DNA from 4 places in the Planococcus plakortidis genome. Region 2 is predicted to be linked to each of the others. Evidence: riboswitches for the same ligand, from Rfam matches in the RefSeq annotation. Region 2 holds a riboswitch; each other region holds the start of a gene.
The links. A riboswitch is a leader RNA that binds a small molecule or an ion and turns the genes downstream of it on or off. The one in region 2 is predicted to bind thiamine pyrophosphate.
Positions count from the first base shown of each region.

Region 1 (5,152 bases), 220 kb from region 2:
CTTCGTCGTTCCTTTTTCAATTATGGCTTGCTATAATGAACACACATTAAGGGAAGCAGGTTGAGACTATGGAAAAACGGATGATGCAATGGCTGGCGGTGTTCCTCGCAGCGATAATCCTCGCAGCTTGCGGAGGGGCACAAACAGACGCACCGAAAGAAGCTGAAACCGGGCAGGCGGATTCACCGGTCGATACGGCCGCCCAGGAAAAAGCGGTGATGATTGCGAACGCCAAGACACATGTCTACACGATCTATACCGATTTCGAGCAAGGGTCCGGCTTTTTATACAATAACCAAGGCGACATTTTGACAAACGCCCATGTCGTGCGCGATGCCACGTTTATCTCACTCGTCAACAGCGACGGCCAGGAATTCGCCGGCAAAGTGATCGGCATCTCGCTCGATGAGGATCTGGCGCTTGTGCGGGTTGAAGAACTCGCAGGAAAAGAGCCGCTCGAGCAGGAAATGGAACCCGTCGATATCGGCACGCCCGTCATCGCCATCGGCAGCCCTGAAAACGCGGCGAATACTGCGACGGAAGGGGTAATCACCGATACCGGCGTCGATTTCTCGGAAGTCTTCGTCTATACGGATCTGTATGAAATGAACGCCTTGATCAAGCAAGGATCAAGCGGCGGGCCGCTGTTGGATGCAAGTACCGGCAAAGTGCTCGGCATCAATTCGGTGATGCTTGAAGACAATCCCGAAATCGGCTATGCCATTCCGCTGTACTTGAAAAAGGACTTATTGGACACATGGGCGAACAACCCAGACCCGCTGCCCGACTCCCAATTGGTCGAACCGTCCGTGAAAGATGCATATTTTGACGAGGCCTTATTGTCGAGTTTCATCGAAGCTTATTACGATTTGCTGCCGTATTCGATGAATGACGAGGAGCTCAATTATTACTCAACGTATCTGATGCCGGGAAGCCAAGCCGTCGAAGCGGTGGACAGTGTCATACAGGAGTATTCCGAAGAGGGCCGCGTGTTCGATTCGGTTGTGCCGGAAGTCGGTTCCGTCGAAATTGAAGGCGACCGTGCATACGTCGAAGCAGGCGCGGTGTTCAATTATCACGAAGCGAATGGCGAAACCGGAACGATCGACCACCGGCGCCGCTACACCATCGTGATCGACGAGTACGGGGATTACCAGATTGAATATGTGGAAGAAATTTAGGGCCTCCATTTTGGAGGTTCTTTTTTTGAGTGGATTTTGAGTGGAGAGCTTGCGCTGCAACCGGACGCTTTCCGGAGGGCTCGCATTGAGCCGCTTCCCTCGCTTACGCTCAGTCCAGGGTCTCAATTGTCTCGCTATACCTCCCGGAGTCGCCGGTTTTCGCTGCAGCTCTAGTTTTAGAATGAAAACGAAATGCATTGTTCATTGAAGGCAGGGTGTGGGAAATGGAGACTTGCTTACAACAGGCAGACCATTGCAGTATTTCCTGAAAAATGTAGAAGTTTTGAGCTTGCGCTGAAGGGGCATGCTTGCCGAGGGGCGGGCGTCGAGCCCTTATGGCTGCGCCATATAGGTCTCGCCAGTCCCGCGCGATCCCTCCGGCGTCAGCCCCTTTCGCTGCAGCTCTAGTTTTAAAGTGAAAACGAAATGCATCGTTCATTGAAGGCCGGGTATGTGAAATAAATGCTTGCAAGCGGCAGAACAATACCATGGTGTCAGTAAATCGATTCCAAACCATTTTCACTTTCGACTACCTAAGAAAATAAACCGAAACGGACGAAATCGCAAAAACCATTCACCCAGTCACTTTCCTGTACAACGAAATCCAAAAGCAGCATCGCGCTTAAGAGGGAAAGCTCAACCCCAGGCTAGGCTGCGGATAACTAGTAGGTGAAAAGTGCAAGCTAATTCCAATTAAACAACAAAACTCCTGCCATCTTAATTTCGAAAAGTTTTGAATTCGCAAGCCAGCTATGTTATTCTATTGCCGACAATAAAAAAATATCGCTATTCCACTAGGGGAGCCATGTTGGCTGAGACGGACAAGAGTCCGGACCCTTTGAACCTGATCTGGATCATACCAGCGTAGGGAAGTGGGCGAATTGTGAGCCTTTCTCCAATTTCTTAAGCTGACCTTTATCGCCGCTTCCTTACCTGGGAAGCGGTGTTTTATTTTGCCCAAAAAAGGAGAGAGCGACATGACATTTTGTAAAGAAGTCCGGTTTGAATGCGCAGATTTATGGGACGCAAGTTTTGAACACCCGTTTGTGAAAGGCATCGCGAAAGGCGATTTGCCGCTTGATGTCTTCAAATTTTACGTCATGCAAGACGCCTATTACCTGACCCATTTCGCGAAAGTGCAGGCGATCGGTGCCACGAAAGCCAAAGATCTTAAAACCACACAGTCTTTCGCGCATCATGCCGAACAGACCTGTGCCGCAGAACTTGCGCTTCATGAATCGTTTATGGAATTGCTTGGGGTGACTGAAGAAGATTGGCAACTATTCGAACCGTCGCCGCACGCCTATGCGTACGTTTCGCATATGTACCGCTCGGCAGAAGGGGATTTGGCGGATGTGCTCGCAGCCTTGCTTCCATGTTATTGGCTTTATTACGAAATCGGTGAACGTTTGAAGACTGCAACGCCGGAAGAACCGATATTCCAGAAATGGATCGGCACATACGGCTCCGAATGGTTCGGGGAACTGGTCAATGAACAAATCGCACGCATGGACCGGTTGGCTGAAGGCTTGCCGGAAGAACGCCGCGAGGAATTGAAGACACGCTTCAGAAGGAGCAGCTATTACGAATGGCAGTTCTGGCAGCAGGCGTGGACGATGGAAACGTGGGAACTTCCTGCACAAGAGGAGAGTGTCCGCCATGCTTAGGGATTTACGCGCACGTAAGCCATTGATCCATTGCATCACCAATCACGTCGTCTCGAACTTTCAGGCAAATGGACTCCTCGCGCTCGGCGTCTCGCCGGTCATGGGCGACGAGCAACAGGAAGTCGCCGAACTCACAGGACACGCCGATGCCTTGTCGCTCAATATCGGCACGATCACGGAGCGCTCATTAGAAAGCATGCTCATCGCGGGACGCGCCGCAATGAAAAAAGGCATCCCGATTGTGTTGGATCCGGTCGGTGCCGGGGCCACAGCTTATCGCTTGCAGGCCGTGAAGCGATTGCTGACGGAACTCGATATCACGCTACTCCGCTGCAATGCAGGTGAACTCGCAGCTATCGCAGGAGCGGACTGGCAAGCGCGCGGTGTCGACGCAGGAGAAGGGCAAGGCGATTTGGAAGCTATCGCTAAACAAGTGGCTGATGAATACCAAACAATTGTCGCGGTAACAGGCACAAGCGATTTAGTGACAGATGGCGAAAGGACCGAGCACATCACAGGCGGAGACCCGTTGATGGCATCGGTCACGGGAATGGGTTGTTTACTCAGCGCAGTACTTGCGGCATTCTTGACGGACGAAGAATCTGTCGCGCTTGATGTGCTTGCCTATGGCTTGCAGCTGTATGCGAACGCAGGGAGCCGGGCAGCTAAAAGCGCACTCACGCCAGGCAGTTTCCAAATGGCATTTTTTGATGAACTATCCAAACAGGAGGCGGTTCTTTATGGAAACTAAAGCGCAAGTACTGACGATCGCCGGATCCGATTCAGGCGGCGGTGCAGGCATACAGGCCGATTTGAAAACCTTCCAGGAACTCGGCGCATTCGGCTGTTCAGTAGTAACGGCGGTGACTGCCCAAAACACATTGGGTGTCCACGGCATTTATCCTATGGACCGAAAAGCAGTGAATGAACAGCTCGATGCGATCGGGACGGACTTCGATATCCGCGCGCTCAAGACCGGCATGCTGTTTGATGCCGGCATCATCGAAGAAACAGCTCAAGGCATCAAGCGCTACGGCTGGGACAAACTCGTCATCGATCCCGTCATGATCGCAAAAGGCGGCGCTTCCTTATTGCAACAAGAAGCAGTGGAAGCCATCAAAACGATGCTCGTGCCGCTCGCTGCCATCATCACGCCGAATATCCCCGAGGCGGAAGTATTGAGCGGAATCGACATCACCGATGATGTATCGCGAAGAGAAGCGGCGGAAGCGATTCTATCGCTCGGCGCGAAAGCCGTGGTCATCAAAGGCGGCCATAGCAATGACCCTGATGTAGCGGAAGACTTTTATCTGGATCAGCAAGGCACGGTGCTCTTGCTGCGCTCGGAACGCCTCCAGACAAAACAGACGCACGGCACCGGATGCACGTTTTCAGCGGCGCTAACCGCCGAACTCGGCAAAGGCAAAGACGTAGAAGATGCTTTGTTCACCGCCAAGGAATTCATCCAGGCAGCTCTCGCATATCCGCTTGATATCGGCCATGGCCACGGCCCGACGCACCATGCCGCCTATAAGGAATTAGCCGTAAAGGAGGTGGTCCACCTTGTTCAGGAATCCAGCAATTTATTTTCTGATGGGTACGATAAACGCCGGTACTAAAGAGCCGCTCGCGCTGCTTGAGGAAGCACTTGAAGGCGGCATCACCCATTTCCAGCTGCGCGAAAAAGGGCGCGGGGCGTTGGCAGGCGATGAGCTTATGGAGTTTGCGGCCAAGTGCAAAAGCTTATGCCGTGAATACGCTGTCCCGATGTTCGTCAATGACGATGTCGACTTGGCTTGCACGATCGAAGCGGACGGCATCCATATCGGGCAGGATGATATGGACTGCGCACAGGTGAGAAAACGGATCGGCGCATCGATGGCACTTGGCGTCTCGGTACATTCCGTCAAGGAAGCGAATGGTGCGCTGACGTGCGGCGCCACCTATCTCGGCATGGGACCGGTATTCGGAACGCGCACAAAAAGCGATGCGAAACCGCCGGCAGGAGTCTCGGAAATCATCAAAGTGAAAACCCAATACCCGCATGTGCCGGTCATTGGCATCGGCGGCATCGAACCGGGCAACGCCGAAATGGTCTGGCGGGCAGGTGTTTCGGGCATCGCCGTCATTTCCTCGATCGCCCAGGCGCATGACGTCGCAGGGCAAATCGAACGATTCAAACAATCAATCCCTGGGAGGCGTGTCGGATGAATACGAGAAAACTCGTGCTTATGGCAATGTTCGTCGCACTCGCCGTCGCCGGATCGGCGTTCGTCTGGTTCCCGGCAGGCATCGCCCGCGCGT
Region 1 is NZ_CP016539.2:2,462,388-2,467,539, reverse strand. Features, by position in the region: gene BBI15_RS12475 (S1C family serine protease) at 69-1,181, shown strand; TPP riboswitch at 1,968-2,069, shown strand; gene tenA (thiaminase II) at 2,159-2,848, shown strand; gene thiM (hydroxyethylthiazole kinase) at 2,841-3,599, shown strand; gene thiD (bifunctional hydroxymethylpyrimidine kinase/phosphomethylpyrimidine kinase) at 3,589-4,467, shown strand; gene thiE (thiamine phosphate synthase) at 4,442-5,059, shown strand; gene thiW (energy coupling factor transporter S component ThiW) at 5,056-5,152, shown strand, end outside.
Region 1: another riboswitch for thiamine pyrophosphate. It lies ahead of tenA (thiaminase II); the one in region 2 lies ahead of BBI15_RS13405 (lipoate--protein ligase family protein).

Region 2 (5,152 bases):
TGTGCGTTCGGGTTCTTCTCCAGTTCATCGACTTTCTGCGTCTGCTTGCTTGTCGCCGTGTATAAAGTGAATTCATCGTTAAAGAAAGTCATGTAACGGGAGTGCGGTTTGTTGTCTTTAATGGTTGCCAAGGTCCCGATCATGCTGTCTTCCAATATTTTTAAGGCTTGTTGTTTCAGTTCTTCTTGTGCCATCCAACTCTCTCCTTTGCAGTGGTATTATCTACCGATAAGCTGCGGGCCAGGAGCCTGCAGATTGAATCATTCAGGATGTTTTTCCTCACTCGCTGAATCATCTTTAGTGTCACGGGGATTTTTCTCGTCTTTCATGTCCTGCTTCAAATCTTCCAAAGGGATGGAATCCACGTTCATTTCTTCTTCGTGCATCTCTGTCATGGTTTCTTTATCGGTTTTGATTTGTTCAGGATTGTCCATTGGAGCCCCGTCGTTCGACTTTCGTTCCTTTTCGTTGAAACGGTCTTTTTCTGCCATTGTTAGCACCTCTCCTTTAGCGTTCTTGTTTATCTATTCCTTAATTGAAACGCTTTAAAACATTCAAACTTGATGGGGGTTACGGGCTCGCGTATGATGAATCCATAGGACTAATTAGGGAGGATGGCTATACGATGACGCAACAAACGAAGGTTAACGTGGGCGGATTGGATTTTGAATGGGACCTCACGGAAGGGCGCTTCCTCTTTGAAGGCCAGAATTCGGTGCTGTTTTGGACTTCCACTGCAATGAAAATGTTTTTTGATTCGATTGAGGAAATCTCCGGGGAAGAGGCGGCAGCTGTCGTTTTGGAATCGACAGGGTATCGGCAAGGCCAGGTAGTGGGGGATTACTTCCACAAAATGGGCGGGGTCTCCGTTCTGAGAGCTTCTGAACTCATCACCAATACATATGCATCAGCCGGATGGGGAGTGGCAACGATCCATAATCTGGACGTCGAAGCCGGGACTTTGGAAGTGACGCTGAAAAACAGCTGGGAATATCAAATCAATGTGGCACAAGGAAAAAAGATCGGCGGCAGTTTTTTGCCTGCCCATTATGCAGGGATCTTCAGCTCGCTTTTGGGCCGCAACATTTGGTATGAAGTTGTCCATTCTCAGATCGAAGGACATGAAGGATGCCTGATCCGTTATTTCCCATCGGACGAGACGATTGAAAAAAATATCCATTCACTGGCACGCCGCAAGGAATCCGAAAAAATCCGCGAACTTGAACAGCTAGTGGACGAAAAGACGGCGGATCTCCATGACATGATTCGTGAACTTTCTTCTCCTCTGATCCCGGTGCTCGAAGATATCGTCGTCGTACCGCTTCTTGGCCGCTACGACGAAGCGCGTGCTGAAGAGCTGTTGTTCAAGACGCTTGAAAATTTGCCGAAATACAAAGCGCGCTATTTGCTGCTTGATTTGACCGGGCTGAATGAAAGCTTCAACCAGCATGCCGCGATGCTCATCGAAAAACTGGGTTCTGCCGCCGGTTTGATTGGCACAAAGACCGTACTGGCCGGTATTTCACCGCATACCAGCATGACGATCACAGAAGCGGGTGTGGATCTTTCGGGGTATGAATGCTTCCGTACCCTTCAGCACAGCATCCATTTCGCTTTAGCGCAAAATGGCAAGACCATCATCTGATGTAAAACTCTTCCTATCCATCCGACGGAAAAGGAGAGTTTTATTTGTTATAAATTTAAATAAATGGATGAAAATGAAAGAAAAATTATTTTGTATATTGAGATTTCTTAAGGACAATGTTAAGCTCAAGGAGAACTATACATAGCTGACCACTGGGGGAGCCGGGATTGACTGGCTGAGACGGGCGAATGCCTGGACCCCTTGAACCTGATCTGGACCATGCCAGCGTAGGGAAGTGGTACGTATGCTTCCACTTGCCTGCATACACCGCTTCCCCATGGGAAAGCGGTGTTTTTTTATGGGCTTAGGAGTCATGCATAAGCTGAGAGGAGTTGAGACATTTTGGAGGAAACATGGGGCTATATGGAGTCGGGGCTTTGCACGCCGGCCTACAATATGGCAATGGATGAAGCATTGATGAACTGGCAGCGCAAGACGGGCATGAAACCCACCCTCCGGTTTTACGGATGGGCGCCAGCTGGGATATCAGTGGGATTTTTCCAGAAATTGAACGGCAGCATCGATCTCGAAAAAGCTGCGCAAATGGGCGTACCCTTGGTCAGGAGGCAGACCGGCGGAAAAGCCGTGCTGCACGACCAGGAATTGACTTACAGCATAGTGATTCCGGAGCATCATCCATCCATGCCGAAGTCAGTGAAAGAAGCGTATTTGGTCATTTCCCGCGGCTTGCTCGAAGGCTACCGGAACTTAGGGATTCATGCACAATTAGCTGCTGAATCTAAGCGGCCGAAAGAATCTTCGGCGGTATGTTTTGAAGAACCATCCTGGCATGAACTGACTGTTGAAGGCAGGAAAGCGGCAGGAAGCGCACAGACAAGAAAACAAGGCATCATTTTGCAGCACGGTTCGATTCCGCTGCAGTTGGATGAAAAACGTTTGTTCGAATTGTTCGTCTACCCGAGTGAATCGGTGAAGGAAAGGGCGCGCCAAGCTTTCCGCACACGCGCTGTCGCGATCAACGAGCTCATGCCAGAACCGGCAAGCTTAGAAAAAGTGCAGCAGGCATTCAAGGCTGGATTTGAAACGGGGCTTGGCATCCGTCTGGAAAAATTCGAACCGCCAGCTGAATTGCTGGAAGAAGTACGTGTGCTCGAAGCCAAATACGCGAGTGAAGAGTGGAACTACCGACGAGAAGAGAAAGGGGAACTTATGCGATGACAAAAACCAAGCAGCGTGAACGTAAACCCGAATGGCTAAAAGTGAAATTGAACACGAACGAAACCTATAATGATCTGAAGAAATTGATGCGTGAGAAAAATTTGAACACGGTATGCGAAGAAGCAAGATGCCCGAATATCCACGAATGTTGGAGCGAGCGCCGCACTGCGACTTTCATGATCCTCGGGATACATGCACAAGAGCGTGCCGGTTCTGTGCCGTCAAGACCGGCTTGCCGAACGAATTGGATTGGGGCGAGCCGGAGCGCGTAGCCGAATCGACGGAAATCATGAACTTGAAGCATGTCGTCGTGACAGCGGTAGCGCGTGATGATTTAAAGGACGGAGGCGCTGCAGTCTTTGCAGAGACGGTGCGTGCCATCCACCGGAAAATGCCGGAAACGACTGTCGAGATTTTGCCGTCCGATATGAAAGGCGATTACGAAAGCCTGCATATGTTGATGAGCAGTGAACCGGATATCTTCAACCACAATATCGAAACGGTGCGCCGCCTGACGAAACGCGTCCGGGCGAGAGCGACATATGACCGTTCCCTGGAATTGCTGAAGCGGGTTAAGGAAATCGCGCCGCATGTGCCGACAAAATCGAGCATCATGGTCGGGCTTGGGGAAACGAAAGAAGAGATCATCGAAGCGATGGATGATTTGTTGGCACACAACGTCGACATCATGACAATCGGCCAATATTTGCAGCCGACATTGAAACACCTGGACGTCGTCCGTTATTACCATCCGGATGAATTCCAGGAATTGAAGGAAATCGCGCTCTCAAAAGGATTTAAGCATTGCGAAGCTGGCCCGATGGTGCGTTCTTCCTACCATGCAGATGAACAAGTGAACGAAACCGCTGTGCAGAAACGCATTAAATACATGAAAGGCGTCGAATCGACAGGCGCAAAAATCGATCGCATCGAATTTTAACGGATAGAGCCAGGCATGGCTGAAAACCATCCTCTGATAAAGAAAAAAGCAACCATGATGCGGTTGCTTTTTCTAGGCTATCGAGAAAGATAAGAAGTCGTATTTTCCGAAGCTTATCGCTCGCTTTCCGTGGGCTCGCGCCCAAGCCTCCTCAGTCGCTTCGCGCCTTGCGGGGTCTCGGTCGTCTCGCTGATCCACAGGAAAGATAAGGTCGACCTACGGGAGACATTATCTTTGCGAAAGTAATGCGCAGCATTATTGAGCAGAGGGGTTTACGAGCGAACGCTTCTCCAAATACTTAGTTTGACCACTGATTTTTGAATGTTGTAAAGATATTCTCCTTTTAATTCGTAATGGGTTAATGGACTTCTTCAACACTCTGAAAAAAGCAACGGCATGATGCCGTTGCTTTTTCCAGGCTGTCGAGAAACCTCGGCAGCTTTTTTGCGTTTCGCTCCAGTCGGACGCTTTCCGCGGGCGCGGCCTCAGCCGCTTCGTCGCTGACGCTCCTGCAGGGTCTTCGGCTCGCGCTGTTTCCGCAGGAGTCGCCGGCTTCCGCTTCACTGTCGGTATTTTTGACTACTCAATTTCAGCGAATCGGATAGGGGAACCCGATTATTTGGCGATTTTGGCGACTTCCACAATCACTTGAGTCGCTTTTTCCATGTTTTCAGCGGAAATAAACTCAAATTTGCCGTGGTAGTTTTCGCCGCCCGTAAAGATGTTCGGCGTCGGCAAGCCCATATAGGATAATTGGGATCCATCCGTGCCGCCGCGAATAGGCAGGATGGCGGGAGCGATGTCCAATGTTTTCATCGCTTGTTCGGCTTGGTCGACGATTTCCATCACCGGCTCGATTTTCTCGCGCATATTGTAATATTGATCCTCAAGTTCGAGTTCGATCGCTTCTGTCCCGAATTCTTCTTGCAAGCTTGCGGCCACTTGTTCCATATGGCGTTTTTTCGCTTCGAATTTGTCCTTATCGAAATCACGCACAATGTACTGCAGCACGGCTTGTTCGACGGAACCATTGAAATTATTCAAATGGATAAAGCCTTCATAGCCTTCTGTTTTCTCGGGCACTTCATGGGATGGCATTTCTGCTTGGAATCGTGTGGCGACCGTGATGGCGTTGACCATCTTGTCTTTTGCAGAACCAGGGTGGACGCTTGTTCCGTGGACGGTCAATTTCGCGCTCGCGGCATTGAAGCTCTCGTATTGAAGCTCGCCAAGCGGCCCGCCATCCATCGTATACGCATAATCTGCACCGAAACGGGCGACATCGAATTTATGCGGTCCGCGGCCGATTTCCTCGTCAGGTGTAAAGCCGATACGGATCTTGCCATGTTCGATTTCAGGGTGGGCCATCAAATATTCCATCGCCGTCA
Region 2 is NZ_CP016539.2:2,682,942-2,688,093, reverse strand. Features, by position in the region: gene BBI15_RS13420 (pyridoxamine 5'-phosphate oxidase family protein) at 1-194, opposite strand, end outside; gene BBI15_RS13415 (hypothetical protein) at 261-491, opposite strand; gene BBI15_RS13410 (STAS domain-containing protein) at 626-1,645, shown strand; TPP riboswitch at 1,790-1,896, shown strand; gene BBI15_RS13405 (lipoate--protein ligase family protein) at 1,985-2,824, shown strand; partial or broken gene lipA (lipoyl synthase) at 2,821-3,764, shown strand; gene pepT (peptidase T) at 4,380-5,152, opposite strand, start outside.

Region 3 (5,152 bases), 1.1 Mb from region 2:
CGCCGATTTCTATAGTACAGAAATGCTGTGAAACTTTTCAGTTGCATTTATCCTGCAGCGGGTTTATATTGTGTGAGGCATCAATTAATGAGGGGTCAATTAATATCCTTTAAAACAATTAAGAGAGAAAAAGGAGCAATTCGTCATGCATACACTGCAAAATAAGAAAACCAATGATTTCAATGAAATCGTCAACGGACGCCGTTCCATAAAACACTACAATCCGACGGTGAAAATCAGCCGCGAGGAAATGACGGAAATCCTGGAGCAGGCAACGAAAGCGCCTTCTTCCATCAATATGCAGCCATGGAGGTTTGTCGTCATTGACAGCCCAGAAGGAAAAGAAAAGCTCGCGCCGCTTGCATCATTCAATTTAGATAAAGTCATGAGTTCTTCCGCAGTCATCGCGGTGTTCGGGGACCGGAAAAATTATGAATACGCAGAAGAAATTTACAGCAAGGCGGTCGAACACGGCTACATGCCGGAAGACGTAAAAGACTTCCAGCTCAATTATTTCAAGCCGATGTATGAAGGCATGTCCGCTGATCAGATGAAAGACATCGTGATGCTCGACTCAGGGCTTGTCTCCATGCAATTGATGCTCGTTGCCCGTGCATTCGGCTACGACACCAACCCAATCGGGGGCTATGATAAGGAGAAAATCGCTGAAACATTCGGCTTGGAAAAAGAGCGTTATGTACCGGTTATGCTCTTGACGATCGGTAAAGCCGCGAGCGAAGGCTTCCAGTCGTACCGCTTGCCGGTCGACACAATCACGACGTGGAGCTGATCCCGCCACCTTTTAAGTACGGAGGGCTTATGTAATATATTTGACTGGTCAATTTATAGTAGGTGTAATCATCAATTGACTTTATCGATCATTTAGGAGGTTTGCTAATGCCGTGTTCATTTTCAAAGCAGGAACAAGTGCTGCACCAGTTTAAAGGCCTGACCAATCAAATCAGCCCGAAGTTCGAGCGCTGCACGGGTATCAGCGCGTCGCGTTATGAGTTATTGTCGCAGCTTTATAAAGTGGACGAAATCAATCAGTCGACGCTGCAAAAATTGGTCAATATCGATAGCGCCGCGGTGACGCGCCACTTGAAACAACTAGAAACGAGTGGCATGGTCACAAAGCGCAGAAATCCAGAGGACAATCGCGTAATCTTTGTCAGCCTAACCGATGAAGGCCGCGAGCGCATCGTCGAATACCGCAAAGAAAATACGGGCTTCATCAAGCAAATGCTCCATGATTTTACCGCTGAGGAAGTGGATGCGCTTAGCGATATGCTGAGGCGCATGCAAGACAATATCGTAGATTATTAAAAATACACATTAAAGGATGGCGAAATCACATGATGATTATCCACGCACATTTGCAAGTGAAACCGGACCAGAAGCAAGCTTTTTTAAACGAAAGTAAAATCCTGATCGACGCGTCGCGTCAAGAGCGAGGCAATGTTCAATACGATTTGATGAAATCGGTAGAGAAGGACGGCCATTTCACGATGGTTGAAGTATGGGAAGATGCGCAAGCGATCGAAGCACATAACGCGAGTAAGCATTTTACGGCTTTTTCTAAAAAAGCGGCTGGGTTCATGAGCGCACCGATGGAACTCAAAGTTTATAGCGGTGAAGCTGTCCCAATGTAAGGAAATCTTGTTTGTTCAACCGAGATGTTAGACAGAGCTTGAACATCTCGGGCAATTGTGACAAGATAGTCTTTGAAAGACAAATGCTAATTTCATAAAACACATGTGGGGGAATCGGTGTTGCCGATTGAGAGAATATCCGTGAGATATTGACCCTTGGAACCTGAACTGGCTAATACCAGCGGAGGGAACATATTCAAATCGGTCTATTCTGCGATGATATGCGCCCAAGGTTTCCATAACCTTGGGCGCTTTTTTTGTATCCGCAATTGGATATGTCCCCTGATTCAGCTCCTGAAATCATTTTTTATGGATCTATTCAGAGGGGGAAACAACATGAAAAAATGGACGATTGCCATCGCGCCGGTATTGCTGATGGCGGCATGCACGGACGAAGCGGAAAATCCGGGCAGCGATGTGGCGAATGAACAACAGGGATTACAAGAAGTGACGATGGTCTTGGATTGGACGCCGAATACTAATCATACCGGGTTGTATGTGGCACAGCAAAAGGGCTATTTTGAAGAGCAAGGGCTCGATGTAGAAATCATTTTGCCGGGTGAAGCGGGCGCCAATCAATTGGTCGCTTCCAAGCAGGCGGAATTCGGCATCGGGGCACAGGAAAGTTTGACGGAAGCGAGAGTGCAGGACATCCCGATCGTTTCAATCGCGGCGCTCATCCAGCACAACACCTCCGGATTTGCATCGCCTAAAGACAAAGGCATTGAGTCGCCAAGTGATTACGAAGGGAAAACCTACGGCGGATGGGGCGCGCCGGTCGAAAAAGCGGTGCTTGGGTCCATCATGGAACAAGACGACGCCGATGTGGAAAACGTCGACATCGTCAATATCGGCAATAGCGACTTTTTCACAGCCGTCGAGCGCGATATCGATTTTGCGTGGATCTATTATGGCTGGACGGGCATTGAAGCAGAGTTACGCGGCGATGAGTTGAACATGCAGTATTTGACCGATTACTCGGACAAACTGGATTATTACACTCCGATCCTGATGACCAACGAAGACATGATTGCAGAAGATCCGGAAACGGTGCGTGCATTCACCAAAGCGGTGTCGCAAGGCTATGAATTCGCCATCGATGAGCCGGAACAAGCAGCGGACATCCTCATCGAGTCGGTACCGGATTTGGACCCGGAACTGGTGAAAGCGAGCCAGGAATGGCTGTCGCCGAAATATCAGGACGATGCGCCGCAATTCGGCGAACAACAAGAGCAAGTGTGGGCGGATTATGCAGCCTGGATGTTCGACAACGGCTTGTTGGATGAGGAACTGGACGTTGAAGAGGCGTATACCAACGAATTTTTACCGGAGGGGGAAAACTGATGGCCAATGCACTCTTAAGTATTCAAATCATCCCGAAAACGAAAAACGGGGAAAACGTCATCCCGTATGTGGACAAAGCGATCGCCGTCATTGAAAAGTCAGGCGTCCCGTACCAAGTCAATCCATTGGAGACGACGATGGAAGGTGATCTGGCGCAGTTATTTTCAATCGTCGAAGAAATGAACGAGGCGATGATCGAAAACGGCAGCCCGAACGTCATCTCCCAAATCAAAGTGCTGTATCAGCCGAGCGGCGCATCGATGGATAAATTGACGGAGAAATACCGGCCGTGATGATTGTGCGAAAAGGATGGAGACCGGTTCTGGTCCTCATCCTTTTATTGATCATCTGGCAAGTGCTGGTGCCGCTGTTTGAAGTGCCGGACTGGCTACTTCCGACCCCTTATCAAATCGGGCTGGAAGCGGTAAACAGTTGGCCGAATTACAGCGGTCATTTGTTTTCGACGATCCGGTTATCGATTCTCGGCTTTTTCATCGGATCGTCGATCGGGCTCGGCGTCGCGATGCTCCTCCATCTCGTGCCGAAACTGCGGGAGACCTTTTATCCTTTGCTGATTTTATCGCAAAATATCCCGATTATCGTTTTGGCGCCGCTGTTGGTCATTTGGTTCGGCTTTGGCTTATTGCCGAAACTAATCATTATCATTCTCGTATGCTTTTTCCCGATCACCATCGCGGCACTTGATGGGTTCAGGCAGACGAGCGGCGAGTTGCTGCATTATATGAAAATGGCCGGAGCTAACAGACGCCAGATTTTTTGGAAGCTCGAATGGCCGCATGCGATGCCGTCGATCTTTTCAGGCTTGAAAATTGCGGCGACCTATAGCGTCATGGGCGCTGTCATTTCTGAATGGCTCGGGGCGCAGGAAGGCATCGGCGTCTATATGACGCTCGCTTCTTCTTCGTTCAAGACGACGCAAGTATTTGTCGCGATCCTGTTGATCATGTGTTTGAGCATGCTATTTTTTGCGGCGATCGTGTTACTCGAAAAGCGGGTCATCCGCTGGAAAACGAGCGGAGGAGGAAATTCGAATGGCTGAATTGGCGATTGAACAATTGACGAAAATCTTTGACGGGACCGAAGTGCTGAAGGAGTTATCATTGAATATAGCAGAAGATGAATTTGTTGCCGTGCTCGGCCCTTCCGGCAGCGGCAAAAGCACCTTGTTCCATTTGATTGGCGGGCTCTATGAACCGGATGCAGGAGCGATCTTGTTGGACGGCGAGAACATCAACGGCCAAAAAGGATCTGTCAGCTATATGCCGCAAAGCCCATCCCTATTGCCTTGGCGCACCGTACTGGACAATGTTTTGTTAGGAGCTGAAATCGCCGGGCATAAAGATCGTCAAGCAGCCATTCAAATGATGGGAAAAGCAGGACTTTCGGGATACGAACAATCCTATCCGCATCAATTGTCGGGCGGCATGAAGCAGCGCGCCGCCTTTATCCGGAGCCTCTTGAGCCCACAGCCGCTTATCTTGCTAGACGAACCGTTTTCCGCGCTGGACGAATTCACCCGTTCGGAGATGCAAAAATGGCTGCTGGATATCTGGCAGCACGATAAACGATCGATTCTTTTCGTCACCCATAATATTGATGAAGCTTTGTTTCTCGCAGACCGCATCCTCGTGCTGTCGGAAAAACCGGCACAAGTCGTCACCGAATTCAAGGTGGAATTCGAACGGCCGAGGGCAGAAGCACTCACTTTAAGCGAAGAGTTTCTTCAATATAAGAAGGACATATACAAAGTATTGAAGAAAAGGACAATGGAAGAAACAATGGGATCATAGCAAGAGCCAGAGGGAGGGGCAGCGATGGACACGTGGTTTGGCCCGAGATCCGATTATCCGTTCGAACTTTTTTCCGTTAGTCATTTGGCTGTATTGGGAATCGCCTTCTTAGGCTTTCTTTGCTTGGTTCTCCTGAAAGACAACCTATCCACCAAAGACGCTTTATTCCAACAATTGCGCTGGCTATTATTTGCTGCGTTGCTAATCTCTGAAGTGTCATATCAATATTGGGCCATCAGCCACGATTATTGGAGTTTCAACCGCTATATGCCACTCCACCTATGCGGTGTGGCTTCTATCACTGCCATGCTCGGCTTAGTGACTTTACATCCATTTTGGATCCGC
Region 3 is NZ_CP016539.2:1,626,492-1,631,643, forward strand. Features, by position in the region: gene BBI15_RS08230 (nitroreductase family protein) at 146-790, shown strand; gene BBI15_RS08235 (MarR family winged helix-turn-helix transcriptional regulator) at 898-1,326, shown strand; gene BBI15_RS08240 (putative quinol monooxygenase) at 1,356-1,652, shown strand; TPP riboswitch at 1,750-1,859, shown strand; gene BBI15_RS08245 (ABC transporter substrate-binding protein) at 1,989-2,996, shown strand; gene BBI15_RS08250 (thiamine-binding protein) at 2,996-3,289, shown strand; gene BBI15_RS08255 (ABC transporter permease) at 3,289-4,056, shown strand; gene BBI15_RS08260 (ABC transporter ATP-binding protein) at 4,049-4,807, shown strand; gene BBI15_RS08265 (YwaF family protein) at 4,832-5,152, shown strand, end outside.
Region 3: another riboswitch for thiamine pyrophosphate. It lies ahead of BBI15_RS08245 (ABC transporter substrate-binding protein); the one in region 2 lies ahead of BBI15_RS13405 (lipoate--protein ligase family protein).

Region 4 (5,152 bases), 1.6 Mb from region 2:
CATCTTGAGCGCTGTTTTCAATATCGCCTGGCTGCTCTGCTGGCATTATGAGTTGTTTATTTGGTCGATCGTTACAATGATTGCCTATCTATTGTCGCTGATCGCTTTGTATCTGGAATACGGAAACGGCGAACGGGGCTTTATGGAACGCTTGCCGGTTTCGGTCAATCTTGGCTGGATCAGTGTCGCGACCATCGCCAATATCAGTTATGTCCTGACCTTCTATAATTGGAGCGGCTGGGGCTTGAGCGATCAGTTATGGACAGTGATCATGCTGACTGTGGCGACCGCATTGGCGCTTCACATCCGTTTCCACCATTCGGACATTCCGCTGACCCTGGTCTTCATCTGGGCGTTCGTTGCCATCGCCGTTCGCCATGGCATGGACGAATTATTGGTCAGTACCGCAGCTTTGTTCTTAAGCGGCGTTTTACTGACCGGCATTCTGCTGATCAAGAAAAAGCCGGCAAAAACAGGTATGACGCCATAAAAAAACAACCATCGGCTGATGGTTGTTTTTTTATATTCGATGCTTTTATTTTTCAAGTTTCGTCAGCAAAACCGGTTCGCCTTTTGTGACGAGTACGGTATGCTCGATCTGCGCCACAAGCGATTGGTCCGGCGTGATAAAGGTCCAGCCATCCCCTGACTCGATGATGTGCTCGGCCTTTTGGGAAATAAACGGCTCGACTGCGAGCACCATGCCTTCTTTCAAGATCGTCGTCTCCCACGCATCGTAATAATTGAGGATATGCTGCGGCGCTTCATGAAGCGATTTCCCGACACCATGGCCCGTCAGGTTCTTGATGACGAACAAGCCTTGATCTTTTGCTTCACGCTCGACTGCCTTACCGATCTGGTTCAGCTTCGCCCCAGCCTTCACTTTTGTCATCGCGCGTTCAAAGGCGGATTCTGCTGCTTTGCAAAGCTTTTCTTTATCTTCATGGCCTTCCCCGACCACAAAAGAAATGCCGGTATCCGCAAAATAATCGCCAAACGAACCCGACACATCGATATTGACGATATCGCCGTCGTTGATGACGCGTTTCCCTGGAATCCCGTGCGCCACTTCTTCGTTGACGCTGATGCATGTATAGCCGGGGAAATCATATTCCGATTTCGGGGCAGAGACGCCGCCCCATTCTTTGAACAGGCGGCCGCCAAGTTCGTCGAGTTCTTTTGTCGTAATGCCCGGTTTTACGGCCGCTTTCATCGTTTCGCGGATTTCCGCCACCATTTGCCCGGCTTTTTTTAATCCTTCAATATCTTTTTCATTAGTCGCTATCATACTGACCCTTCTTTCAAACTATTCTATTTGAGCATTATAACATAGAATAAGTCGCTCTCGCCTCTCATACCTTTCGAGCATTTCCCATAAATAACCAAAAAAGAGCGCTCATTATTTTCTTTATCCATCAAAAAACCGCCTATCGCTAGGCGGTTTTGATCATGAATCCGGCTGTGTCAGCCGCGGCGCTGTAATGAACAGCAAAGAGCAAACAATCGCCGCGACAAGCGCTACGGGAATCATATAGGTTGCGTTGTAGACCGCTGAATAGATAAAGACATTGCCTTCAGCAAACATGCCGAAAAACAGGATACCCGTAATGACGTGGACTGTATAACGGAGAAATGAGCCGATCAATACGCCCAGCGCCACCATGGCAAAGACTTTCCCGGTCTTCTTCGACTGCACGGCTTCCATGTAACGGCCGCGCATCACCCCCGCTAAGCCGACAACGCCGTACGCCAATAAATAATCCAAAACGACTTGCATGACGACAAAGCCGAACGACAATGGCGCAACCGAGATGAAACCTGTAACGATCTGCAACAACCCGACGAGAAGCCCCGTGATAATCCCTGCCCCAACCCCTCGGCGGAAAGCCATCAACACAATCGGGATCATGACCAGGCTGACCGAACCGCCTTGCGGCATGCGAAAGGCGATAAAATCCAATACAAAGCCGAGAGCTGCAAAAATCGCAATCTCGACCATCAATAACACGCGTTTATTCCTCATTCAAACTGCCTCCTTTTGGATTTGCACATCACCAGAAGGACCGTTTTTCAATAATAAAAAACGGCGCCAGGACAGATCCTGGCGCCGCTCGGGCCGGTTTTCCATCCACATCCCTGCGCAAGCGTTAACTTACAGGTTCGAAGGGTAAGAACTTAATCGTTCACTCTCAGCCAAAGCTCCCCTTGTGGTGTATACAATTATTTCGCTATTATGTGTATTGTACACAACGCACACTTCGCTTGCAAGGCTGTTTCAGCAGGCTGGATTAGGGTAGTTAAAAACAAGCAAACTTTCTGGAAGGTGGTGGAGGCAGTTGGAAAACTGCCGATTCTATGATTGATTTATTGAAGGATTTGATCAAGATCGAAAGCGATACGAAAGAAGGCGCAAACGAAGCCTTGCTTTTCTGCTCTGCCTGGCTCAAGGCGAAAGGCGAAGAAGTGGAAGTGCATGATAACGACGGCTACTTGATGTTGACGGCATCTAAGGGGCAAGGTGCCGAAAAGATCATCTGGAACGGCCACGTTGACGTCGTGCCGGGACATAAAGAACAATTTTCCCCTATTGAAGAAGGCGATAAACTGTATGGCCGCGGATCCGCCGACATGAAAGCGGGCGTCGCTGCCATGATGCAAGCATTTGTTGACCTCGATGCTTCCGCCTTGCCGCGCGAAGTGCACCTGCATATTGTCACCGACGAAGAGATCGGCGGCCGCAATACATCGAAATGGCTGGTCGATCAAGGCCATTACGGCGATTTCGTCATTTGTGGCGAGCCGACCCATTTGAAGATCGGCTTGCAATCAAAAGGCATACTAAGAATGGACTTGACGTTTAAAGGCAAGCCAGCACATGGATCGCGCCCATGGGAGGGCATTAACGCCATCGAATCGGCGATGAAATTCCATGCCGGCATGAAGGATTTGCCGTTCCGCAAAGAATCGACGGAATACTATGAGCAGCCATCCGTCAACTTGCCGATCATCAACGCAGGCGACCGTTATAACGTGGTGCCGGAAATCTGCAAGATGTCCTACGATATCCGCTTCATGCCAGGACAGGATAAAGACGAGATCATCCGGCAAATGGAACAGCTGGCGGATACGCTCGAGCTCGACATGGAGTATAAAGCGAGCGGTTCGACCCCTGCATTGACGACGACGGACGATCACCCGTATATCCAGACCTTGATGAAAGCGGTCGAATCGACGCTCTCCGAACAGCCTGTACTGTTTGGGCAGCACGGTGCTGCCGATACCCGTTATTATGCCGAGAAAACCGGCGGGCAAGGCGCCATCGAATTCGGGCCGAGCGGAGATGACTGGCACGGTAATGCAGAATACGTTTCCATTTCAAGCGTCCATTCCTATAAGGATATATTGATCGCCCACGCCATGGCGCCTACCGATGTTTGAAATCAGTCCAAACCGGGAAAACTATACTAATCCTCAATACGATAAATGAATGGAGCGATATAATATGGCGATTGGAAGACTTGTCAGATCTGCGATTAAATACGGGCCGATTGCATACCCGATCATCCGCAAAGTGATGAACAACCGCAAAAAGAACAATACGGACAATGAAAGCGATGCACGCAACCGCAGCGACTCACGAAAGAGCCGCTGAACGATAAAAGGCCGGAGAAAATGAATCATTTTCTCCGGCCTTTTTATTGTTGATTTGAACTTTTAAACAAGCAGCAATGCCTGGCGGATCGCTAGAAAATCAAGCTTTTTGCTATCGGAAGGCTTGGCGGCAGAATCATCATCTGAAGCACCTTCCATTTCAGGCTCTTCTTCTGCCCCCTCGGCTTCACCTGATGGCTCTCCCTCTTCCTGCCCCTGCATTTGCTGGATTTCTTCGAAAGTTACAGGCGCCGGTTCCGGAAGCTCTGCATCTTCTACTTCAAAGCCTCCTGCATAATGTTCAAAGAAAGCGTTTGCCATCTCCTGATAACCAGCTATATTCGGATGGACGTCTCCTGAATTCGGAACGAGTTCCACGGCATCCTCACCGAAGCGCTCGGCTACATCGACAAATATTGCGCCTGTCCGTTCCGCTTCCTGCTTGAGAATGGCGTTCAATTGTTCCAGCTGCCCGGCCGTCCCTTGTTTTTGGCTGGCCCTTGCGTGCGGATACGCAAAATAATATCCCATGACATAGACTTCGGCTGATGGCGCCAACTCTTCTAACCCAGAAAGAATTTCCCTGACATTTTCACGGGCTGCGTTCAATGCATAATCTGCCTGGATCTCCTCGAAACTCAATGCGCCTTCAGCGGCGTTTGCTTGCACGAGGCGCAGCAAATCATTCGCTCCGGCAGAAACCGTAATGATATTCGCCGAACCCAGCAGTTCTTTGGCTTCGTCCGATTCGATACTGTCCAGGACGTCGCCCGCCGTGAAGCCAGGAAATGCCAAGTCTTTCGAATAGAACGCCAGCGGCTGGTTGCGCCCCAACTCCTGCGCAATCAAATCCGCATAGCCGCTGTCGATTGACCGGTTCGGCGTCTGGCCTGCCGCCAGTGAATCGCCGATGGCCACATAAACGGCAGGTGTTTGCGGCTCTGCAGATGCCGGGTTGCCAGCCAATAACAAAAGCCCTGCCGCTACCATGCTGATCGTCTTTTTCATATGCTCACCTCGTTAGAATGCCCAATTTCCTTTTCGGAAAATCGCTTCGGTCTTGCCGTCTTCCCTAATACCGTCGATGTCCATATCACTTGAGCCGATCATGAAATCCTCATGGACAATCGACGTATTCAATCCATATTCCTTCAATTGTTGACGGTCCATGTCTTTTCCGCCTTCGAGGCAAGTCGGATAGGAATCGCCGATAGCCAAATGATTCGATGCATTTTCATCGAACAAGGTATTATAGAACAAAATACCAGAATCCGATATGGGCGATTTAACCGGCACAAGTGCCACTTCCCCGAGATACGCCGCGCCTTCGTCGGCTGAAATCAATTCATCCAGCAGCTCCTGCCCGACTTCTGCTTGTGCTTCCGTAATGCGGCCATTTTCGAATTGCAATGTGAAGCCATCGATGATATTGCCCTGGTAGATGAGCGGCTTCGTATTGCGCACGATGCCTTCCACTTCCAGTTTCGCCGGGACGGTGTAC
Region 4 is NZ_CP016539.2:996,881-1,002,032, reverse strand. Features, by position in the region: gene BBI15_RS05030 (tryptophan-rich sensory protein) at 1-490, shown strand, start outside; gene map (type I methionyl aminopeptidase) at 536-1,288, opposite strand; gene thiT (energy-coupled thiamine transporter ThiT) at 1,448-2,023, opposite strand; TPP riboswitch at 2,117-2,216, opposite strand; gene BBI15_RS05015 (M20 family metallopeptidase) at 2,356-3,438, shown strand; gene BBI15_RS16525 (hypothetical protein) at 3,503-3,652, shown strand; gene BBI15_RS05010 (SGNH/GDSL hydrolase family protein) at 3,715-4,659, opposite strand; gene BBI15_RS05005 (aminopeptidase) at 4,672-5,152, opposite strand, start outside.
Region 4: another riboswitch for thiamine pyrophosphate. It lies ahead of thiT (energy-coupled thiamine transporter ThiT); the one in region 2 lies ahead of BBI15_RS13405 (lipoate--protein ligase family protein).